DNA from 3 places in the Solibacillus sp. FSL W8-0372 genome. Region 1 is predicted to be linked to each of the others. Evidence: riboswitches for the same ligand, from Rfam matches in the RefSeq annotation. Region 1 holds a riboswitch; each other region holds the start of a gene.
The links. Region 1 has a riboswitch for cobalamin ahead of MKY13_RS02520 (ABC transporter substrate-binding protein). Riboswitches for the same ligand answer to the same signal wherever they lie in the genome.
Positions count from the first base shown of each region.

Region 2: linked by a shared signal. The riboswitch ahead of MKY13_RS07495 (glutaredoxin) and the one ahead of MKY13_RS02520 (ABC transporter substrate-binding protein) in region 1 are both predicted to bind cobalamin.
Region 3: linked by a shared signal. The riboswitch ahead of MKY13_RS06240 (hypothetical protein) and the one ahead of MKY13_RS02520 (ABC transporter substrate-binding protein) in region 1 are both predicted to bind cobalamin.

Region 1 is NZ_CP150204.1:498,243-501,526, reverse strand. It holds gene MKY13_RS02525 (iron ABC transporter permease) at 1-570, opposite strand, end outside; gene MKY13_RS02520 (ABC transporter substrate-binding protein) at 554-1,510, opposite strand; cobalamin riboswitch at 1,650-1,842, opposite strand; gene MKY13_RS02515 (acyl-CoA dehydrogenase family protein) at 1,947-3,116, opposite strand.
Region 2 is NZ_CP150204.1:1,538,850-1,542,133, reverse strand. It holds gene MKY13_RS07510 (DUF2812 domain-containing protein) at 1-282, opposite strand, end outside; gene MKY13_RS07505 (PadR family transcriptional regulator) at 284-595, opposite strand; gene MKY13_RS07500 (ATPase) at 811-1,134, shown strand; cobalamin riboswitch at 1,308-1,494, shown strand; gene MKY13_RS07495 (glutaredoxin) at 1,640-1,864, shown strand; gene nrdI (class Ib ribonucleoside-diphosphate reductase assembly flavoprotein NrdI) at 1,861-2,223, shown strand; partial or broken gene MKY13_RS07485 (ribonucleotide reductase N-terminal alpha domain-containing protein) at 2,226-2,936, shown strand; gene MKY13_RS07480 (ribonucleoside-diphosphate reductase subunit alpha) at 3,262-3,284, shown strand, end outside.
Region 3 is NZ_CP150204.1:1,284,417-1,287,700, forward strand. It holds gene glsA (glutaminase A) at 1-288, shown strand, start outside; gene MKY13_RS06235 (hypothetical protein) at 398-931, opposite strand; gene MKY13_RS06240 (hypothetical protein) at 1,134-1,499, opposite strand; cobalamin riboswitch at 1,693-1,875, opposite strand; gene metE (5-methyltetrahydropteroyltriglutamate--homocysteine S-methyltransferase) at 2,209-3,284, opposite strand, start outside.

The DNA of each region.
Region 1 (3,284 bases):
ACGCATCGATACACTACCAAGCAGCCAACCAATAATTGCTCTAAGCTCTTCCCCCGTTAAAGCAACCATTAATGAGATACATGAACCTAAAAACGAGCTAAATATAATTCCTGTTAAGATTAACGTTTCCATTTTCATAGAACGATCCACAAGTCGCGCAAATGTTAATACTATGACCATTGTACATGCGGCACCTGCCATACTGAATACTGGTAATGTAAATGCACCAAGAAACGGAATCGATATACCTAAAAAAATTGTCATAACGGCTCCGACTGATGCACCTGATGAAATCCCTAGCGTATAAGGATCGGCCAATGGATTTTTTAATAGCCCCTGGAAAGCCGCCCCTGCAATCGCCAGTGATGCACCAACGATTGCGGCTAAAATTACCCGTGGCATTCGAATTTTCCACAGTATACTGTAAGCTATCGGATCTGTCGTTTTATCCCATAATGTCGAAAGGGGGATATTAACCGTTCCAAATGATACTCCGATCCACAAGCTGCAAAGAAGCAATGCAATGGAAGTAGCATAAGCATATATATATTTTCTATTCTTTAAATACATCTGGATAAATTGCCTCACCTAGTGATTCAATACCTTCTACAATACGTGGACCTTGGCGACTCGTCGTATCCCCATCTACGACATGAACATTGCCATTTTTAATTGCATCCATTTCGTTATAGGCAGAGTTATTTACGATGCTTTCATAGTCGTTTTCATATGTTACAATCACTTCGTCTGGATTACTATCAACAAATTGCTCAGAGCTATACATCGGCCATCCAAGCTCTTGTACTGCATTTTCTACATTTAACACTTCTAGCATTTCATTAATAAATGTTTCTTGTCCTGCTGCATATAAGTCCGGCTCTGTGCCCACTACGATAAACACAGATTTTTCTTCTAAATCAGCCACTTTAACTTCAATGTCTTGAATTCCTTTTTGAATGGATGCAATCATCTCTGTTGCCTCCGCGGTTTTCCCTGTTAATTGCCCAATTTGTTCAATAGTCGTATATGTTTCTTCAAATGTTGTAGTATTTTTCACTACAAATACAGGAATGCCCACTGATTCAAGCTGCGCAATACCTTCTTCGTTAAAGCTATAAAGACCTGATTCATGAGCTACTACTAGATCTGGCTGCAATGCAATCAATTGTTCCAAGTTAAATTCCATCCCACCGACTTTTTCTTTTGTCTGAGCTTCTTCCGGGTAATTATCATTATCGGATACTCCAATAATTTGTTCATTTAAGCCTAAGCCAAATAATATTTCTGTATTCGATGGAATAAGGGAAATAATGCGTTCAGGAGCTTTTTCCACTGTCACTTCTTTGTTTAAAGCATCCGTTACCGTTATAGGGAACTGTGCTTGTTCCTCAACCATGTCTTTCGATTGTTGAGCTGAATCTTTTTCTACTGCTGTTTCTTCAACCCCACAGCCTGCAAGAAGCATAATTGAAATAATTCCTGTTGAAGAAAGTCGCTGCCAAGTTTTCATATGTAATTAATTCCTCCTAAAATTGTTCTAACTTGTTATTTTACACAAAAATAAAAAGCCTCCTACATACTAGGAAGCTTTATGAAAGCAAATAAATTCAAATAAAAAATTCATTCACCACATCCTATCCGCGTAGGTATTAATCGGGCATTATAAAGGCAGGTCTCCTGGCTTATGCATTAACGTTTATGAGCTGCCTTCCCGAAAATTTCAGTGGCATATAGCTCCAAACTAGCAATTACAGTGGCGGGACCGCATCGGATTTGAACCGATTTCCCTTTTACTTCTTACTTTAATTAGATATAGTAAGAACCTTTATAGTACATATTTAATTAATATTTTTATTATAGCGGATATTTCACTTAATGTATGCAAAATTACCAAAGTTTCAGATAATTTGTTTATAATTCAGTTTCTGCGTAGTAAATAACACAGATCATTCTTTTGTTTTTAAATTGTTTTCAATTGCTGTCTCTGCTAAACGCTTAATTGTAATGTCATCCATTGGTGGATTGTGTAAGCCTGCACGTACATCACGGTAATAGCGTTGAAGTGGGTTGGACCGTTGAAGACTCTTTGCGCCAACTAAACGCATCGCTTTATCAACGACTTCAATCGCTGTATTTGCCACAACATGTTTAGCAATATTGATTTCGTTAACTAAGGTCGCCTTCTTCGTCGGGTCATCATACAGTCTTGCTACCCCATAAATAGTAAAACGAGCTTTTGTTAATGCTAAATCCATTTCTCCGATGAGCGTTTGAACATTCGGCAATTGTGCAATTGTCCCTTGAATACTATTTGGTGAATGGCTATTCGCAAAATCAACCGCATAATCACGTGCTGCCTGTGCAATCCCTAAATAAGTCGCCGGGATAAGCAGTAACCAGCCGTTTAACTTAAAACCTGTTGTATAGTTTGGGATTTCCACTAAGTTCGTCTGATCAATGCGTACATTGTCGAGCACTAAATCATCGCTTCCCGTACCGCGCATTGATGCCACATCCCACGTGTTTTCGACCAATACTCCTTCAGCTGTTTTCGGAACAAGGAAAAACCCTAACTGATCCACATCTTCAATCCATGCAGATACTAAAAAATAATCGAGATCCGGTGCACCGCTCGTATAGTTTTTACGCCCGTTAATTATATAATGTTCGCCATCACGTTTTGCGGAAGTCGCCGGACGCCCACCACGCACTGGACTTCCCATCGCAAACTCACTTACTGCACGATTTACTGTCGCACCATTTGCAATTTCTCCACCAAACCAATCAAGCTTTTGAGGATTCCAGTAACGGTTTTCAAAAATCTCGCCTACATTTTGAATTGTCCACGAAACTGCCAACCCCGTACTTCCGCAATAGCTTGCCAATGTTTCATGTAGTAAAAGCGCATCATATACGGTGAAGCCATCTCCACCGTATTCCTTTGGCAACGTTATTTTTGTATAGCCAATTTCGCGTAGCTTTTGGAAATTTTCAAATGGAAATGTCGCTTGCTCATCTGTTTGTTGTGCCAATTGCTTTATACTCTCTGAAATTGTTTCGAGCTTTTCCAACCATTGTCGCTGCTCGTCCGTTTCAATAAATAATTCCTTGCTCATGGAAAGCACCACCCTTGTCTGTTGTCTTACGTAGTTATTTCTTCAAATTAATAGTACGTTTCGGGAATTTACAAGTCAATAGATATCCCTAGTTTCTTTGTAGGGATTCACTCACTTAATAAATAAGGGAGGGATTTCCAGTTTAAAGTGGAACGGTGGTAGGAGAAA
Region 2 (3,284 bases), 1.0 Mb from region 1:
ATGTTTCATATAATAATGATTTTTTGCAATTAGCTCCCAGCCAGCTTCATGGAAAAGCTCCTTATAATCATCAAACTCTTCTTTATCTTTTAAACTTCTGAAATCAATTTTGTATCGCATATTTACAGCATCTAAATCAACTTGAAATACATAATAGTTTTCACCGATTTCTTTTTTATCGTAATCTACAAGGCGCCAACCGCTTTGGGCGAGCTCGTTTAACCATTGTTCTTCAGCTTCAAATGAATTAAATCTTTTATTCAATGTTCGTGTAATTGCCATCTTATCCCTCACCACTTAATTTGTATGTAAATGATAATAGCTTTTCATAACGTCGTTGTTCATCGATTAGCGCCTCTTTTCCTGCATCTGTAATGGCATAAATCTTTTTCTTTCGGTTGTCTAAATCAACACCAACGACTTCAATTAACTTTTGTTTTTCAATATTCTTTAACACACCATAAAGCGTTCCAGGTGCAATTTCATACTGCCCTTCGCTTACCTCTGAAATTGTTTTAATAATGCCATAGCCGTGCGTCGGTTCTTTTATTAATGCTAATAAAATTAAATACGTTGGTTCTGATAAAGGAATCATAAGCCCTCCATATATTGACTGTCGATATATCGATACACATATTTTAAAATGTATATATATCGAGTGTCAAGATATAAAATAGAATATATTGGTAATTTGTCTTCTAAACCACTTTAGAAATTAAGTAAAAATTAGGTAACTACACCTAATTAATGAAATGCCTTTCTCTCTCCGATATAATGGATTTATAGAACCATAAAATAAGGAGGGCTACAGTGACTTTTCTAAACCTAATTGCATTGAGTCTCGTCATCCCTATTGTCGTCTCTTTTATTACTTTGCTTGGCTTTTACCTTTATTACAGAAAAAAACCGAAAGTTGATAAAGGCTTTAAGTTCGCTTATTATGCACTTTCATACCGCCGGAAATTTTGGCGTACTGTCTATTCGATGCCAATATGTATAATTTCAATCGGAGTCATATATTTAACGCTAGGATTTTCTAAGTTGTTTATTTTCATAACATTTTTCATCACCATTTTATTTGCTATACAAGCAACCTATAATTACGTCATGTGGCAAAGAGAATTAAAGCAATAATATGGCACATTGTTCATTCGAAATATTGAGCAATGTGTTTTTTAGTTCCTTTTTGATTTGTATAGGTATAAGTTCTGTCAACTTTCTCTTAAAAAAGTACAATAGATGATCAACTTATATTTCTTTCCTTTACTTTTACTTTGGAACGGCTTATACTCAATTCACAACCATATATTGTGTTTTTTTATCACGGTACTACTAAATGTAGTTTAAAAGGGAAGTTTGGTGCAAATCCAACGCTGTCCCCGCAACTGTAAATGCTGACTGAAGACTAAAATTGCCACTGTGCCACGTGCATGGGAAGGTATGTCTGACGGATGACGCAAAGCCAGGAGACCTGCCATGTTAAAACTACGTACATTTCTTCGGGGAATAGGAAATGGAGGCGCAATTTTTCCATTTACGTTTCCATTTCAGGCTATCCTTTTTTCCCGGGATAGCCTTTTTTATATTTTCTTTAGAACGTACAGCACAGTAAATATCAATATAGCGAGGGATTCTATTAATGAAACTTTATACGAAAACTATTTGTCCAAAATGCCTATGGGTAAAATCTGAGCTTGATGCTGCCAATTTGGAAGTCGAAGTCATCAACATTGACCAGGATGAAAAAGCTAAGCAGAAAGTAATCGATGCAGGTTTTCTTTCCGTACCTTTATTTGAAATAAATGGTGAATTTATTGCAGAGCCCACTTCCATTATTAACCGAATTTCTGAAATAACTGCATGATCATTTATGCTTCACGAACTGGCAATGTACGATACATCGTGCAAAAACTTGGCTTACCTGCGAAGGATATAGCCGATGTGGATAAAATCGATGCGCCGTATCTTTTATTTACATATACGGATGGATTAGGCTCTGTCCCCCCTATCGTCGACCAGTTCATGACTGCGAACTACAATCAATGCAAAGGAATTATCGTAAGCGGGAACCGTAATTTCGGTCATGCCTTTTTTGGACGTGCAGGCGATTTATTAGCTGCACAATATGGCATTCCGTTAATTGAAAAACTAGAATTACGTGGGACTCAATCCAACTACTTAACCATTAAAAATTACTATTATTCCATTTGGAAAGAGGTTTAATGATGAAACAATATTTAAAATTAAACAATGACATATTAAATCGTTACCGCGCTACCGGTGAACTGGATTTAGCAAAAGATAAAGAAGCAACACGCCGCTATTTCCTGGAAGACGTCAATGTCCGTTTACGCTACTTTATCGATATTGAGGAAAAAGTACGCTATTTAATTGATGAAGGCTATTATGAAAAGGAATTTCTTGAAATGTACTCTATGGATTTTATTAAACGGATGTATAAAAAAGCATATTCATACAAATTCCGTTTCCCCTCGTTTATGAGTGCTTCGAAATTTTACGATAGCTATGCGATGAAAAGCAGAGACGGGAAAGAAATTCTTGAAAAATATGAAGACCGAATCGTTATTATTGCCCTTTATTTAGCACAAGGTGATGAAGCATTGGCGGAAAAGGCCATTGAAGCGGTCATGACTGCCTATCAGCCGGCAACACCAACTGCTCTTAACAGCGGGAAAAAAGCGCGTGGCGAACTAGTATCATGCTTTAAGCTGACGATGGACGACACAATGAACTCGATTTCCGAAAATATCGGCTATTGCCTAGAGCTTTCCCGATTAGGAGGCGGTGTCGGAGTAAACTTAACCGATCTGCGTCCATTAGGTGATCCAATTAAAGGGATATTAAACCGTGCGAGTGGAGTTATGCCAGTTGCGAAACTGCTGGAAAACTCGTTCTCTTATTCGAATCAATTGGGTTAATCATTGGCCCAATTAAAACGTGGTCAATTGCGGGAACGTCTGAGTATATCAAGGTAGGATTCTACAGAGCAATCTGGTAGCGAACCCTAAAAATCCAAGATTGCAGACAATCCGCAGCCAAGCAACCTAGTACGGTTGAAGGTTCAACGACTAAGAGGTTATTATAGTAATATTTTAACCCGAACCACGCCTTTGCCAATAGAGTTGGGTTTCACAACTGTTAACTTTTTTGGCAAAGTGAAGATATAGTCTGATCTCTATGGCGACATAGAGAGCTAGGCAGAAATGACCTAGCCCCACTTCATTAAAGTGGAGTAACAAAATGCAACGTAACGGCTCCGGTGT
Region 3 (3,284 bases), 790 kb from region 1:
AGTGCCGCCATTTGCAGTAAAGAAGTGATTCATATTGCTAAAGCATTAATGTTCACTTGCGGGATGTACAATGCATCAGGGAAGTTCGCGGCATTCATTGGATTACCGGCAAAAAGCGGTGTGTCCGGAGCGATAATCGCAGTTGTGAAAAATGGGGCAATTGAGCACCTACAAGGCCCAATTGGAATAGGAATTTATGGTCCTGCAATCGATCAAGTCGGCAATAGTGTTGCTGGCATCGCCTTTTTAACAGAGTTATCAAAGGAATTCGACCTGTTTTGTTTATAAAGAAAAGGAACAGTTTTTAATAATGAATGAGAAACTGTTCCTTGATTTATTTACTTAATAAAAAAATGATAGTTGACGTCTTGTTATTGATGGACCAAGGTGATTTTAATTAATCAGCATCAATAGCTTCAATATCTACCGCTATATAATGCGGCTGTTCATCAATTAAGAATTCAAAATAAATAATATGGCCATTCTCTTTTAGAAACTCCCTTGTCTCTAATGGCAGATTATCTTCATGTTGTACAACCATAGATTGAGTCGCTTCTATTGTTTGCAGAGGCTTCAATTGCCAGCTTCTAAATTCTACAAACTCTCTGCTTAAATAATATGAGTTCAATTCTTTAGGGAAATAGCCGATGTAGGCAATATTTATATGCTGATCGGTTAAATTTCTAACTTGGAATTGAAAGGTCAATCTTTTTTCTAAGTCATTTTCCTCTTCGATTCGAAAAGTTTTTTTCTTAATCGCAATAATTTCCTGTAAAGATTTATTCTCAGTAGGGTTGGTTAGGTTATGTACTCCTGATGCAACTTGTTCATAGAAGGCTTGTTCAGATCCTGAAAAATTTTGTTTTACGCAGCCACTAATACATATACTCAATAGACTTATTAATATAATTTTGGGAATTGAACACTTCAAATAAACTTCCTCTTTTCTATGTAGGATTGCATAGTGTACCAACGGCTAAGTATAATTGCTCGGAAATTAATTACTGGTAATATAACATAGAAAGAAGAATGTTTCAATTATTTGGAAAATGGAACTCATATAGAGTGGAAAAACCACTTTCGTCTATGTAAAGTGGATTTTCCTTTTTTCTATTATTTTTTTTAATGATTTTTCATTTTATAACTTTATTTGCTGTTATCAAAGGCTGACCAATTAATTCGTATTTTACATGTAAATAGGCATAATTGATCTCTTTATATTCTTCAGGAGATTGATTGATTAGTTGATCCGCATATTTTCTTATACTTTCTGAAGCTTCATGCAGATTATTAAATAAGATGAATTCTTTTAATTGGTTAATATAAAAGTCGGTTGTCTTTTGAAAACAGGCAGCCGTAATTTCTTTATAATCATTTGGTGATTGTGCTATGAATTGTTGCGCAATATTTTTAATAGCGTTTGCATTTACCTCTGTTTGATATGTTGAAATTACTTCATTAATCAATTGCTTATATTGAAGTACTTTGTTCAATTGCATATTATATTCCTCCTATAGTCCAAAAAATAGCAACATCGTAATTTGAAGTTGTTGCTAAATGGTCGCTTCATAAAGTGACAAGGAATACAAGAGAAGTTTTCTTTTTCGCAATGAAAACCTTTGTATAATTGTCGCACTATGAGCATGAAGAACATTTACTTTCATACTCTAAACCTCCTATCCGCGTAGGTTACTGGTTTGTACTTGAAAAGGCAGGTCTCCTGGCTTATCATCAACGCTTCTCACACCTTCCCATTTTAGTAATAGTGGTTTATTGTGAGTGGCTCCGAATCACAGTTGCGGGACAGCGACGGATTCACACCGTTCTTCCCTTTTAATTAAATGTTAAATTTAAACCTTTTCCAGTAAAATTTAGTTATTCTTAGATAGCTATTTGTAAACAATAAGGGGAGAGTCATACAAATAGCTATCCTACAATGACTAAATATAAATTTTTCATCTATATGAATTTAAGTTAAGGAAAATAAGAGGAAGTTTTCCGCTTATATGTTGAAAGACCTCAGTTTTAGATGTAAATAAAGGGAGGTTTTCCGGTTATATATTAAAAAAACACTTGTTTTCCTATTTTGGAATGTGATAAGCGGAATTCCTCCGTTTATTAATTCCATAGCTTATCGTCTGACAAAATTTTAATAACAGTAAACCACTAATATTTAAGTGTTTAGTGATTTACTGTATTTTTTTGAAATCAGACAGATAGTACTTGAGCGCGTAGTAGCTTAGCGGCTTCTACCATATTCGTTAATGAAGCAATCGTCTCGGACTCATGGCGTGTTTTTAAACCACAGTCAGGGTTAATCCAAAATTGATCTTTTGGAATAACAGCGAGACTTTCTTCTAATATAGAACTTATCTCTGAGATGCTTGGAACACGGGGGCTATGAATATCATAAACACCTAAACCGATTCCAAGTTCATATGGATGTACTTTTAATGAATCAATTAGCTCTCCATGGCTTCTGGAAGTTTCCAATGAAATTACATCTGCATCCAAAGCGCGGATTGGATCTATAAAATCATTGAATTCGCAATAACACATATGGGTATGAATCTGTGTATCTATCGCCACTTTTGATGTTGCCAGCTTAAACGAATCCACCGCCCATTGTAAATATTCAGCCCAATTTTCCTTACGTAAAGGAAGTCCTTCCCGAAGTGCAGGTTCATCAATTTGGATAATTTTTATGCCCGCATCTTCTAGTGCCTTTACTTCCTGCTGAATTGCTAAACCAAGCTGGAATGCTACTTCTTTTCTTGAGATATCATCGCGAACGAATGACCAATTTAAAATAGTGATAGGTCCAGTAAGCATGCCTTTTACATATTTAGAAGTAAGCTTTTGTGCCTCAACTACCTCTTTAACAGTCATCGCGTGTGTCCATTCAACATCACCGTAAATGATTGGTGGTTTTACGCAACGAGAGCCGTATGATACAACCCAAGCATTTTTCGTAAAGGCAAATCCAGTTAAATGTTCTCCAAAGTATTCCACCATATCTGTTCGTTCAAATTCTCCGTGTACTAATACATCCAATCCAATTTCTTCTTGAATTTGAATCCAACGTGCTGTTTCTTCCTTTACAAATGCCTCGTACTGTTCGTCAGTAATTTCTTTCTTACGCCATGCCGCCCGTGTTTTCTTTACTAGCTGAGATTGAGGAAAGCTGCCGATTGTTGTGGTAGGGTAGTCGGGTAAGTTTAACGATTTCTTTTGCAGTACTTGACGTTCTTTGAATGGAACAGTACGTGTGAAATCTGTATCCT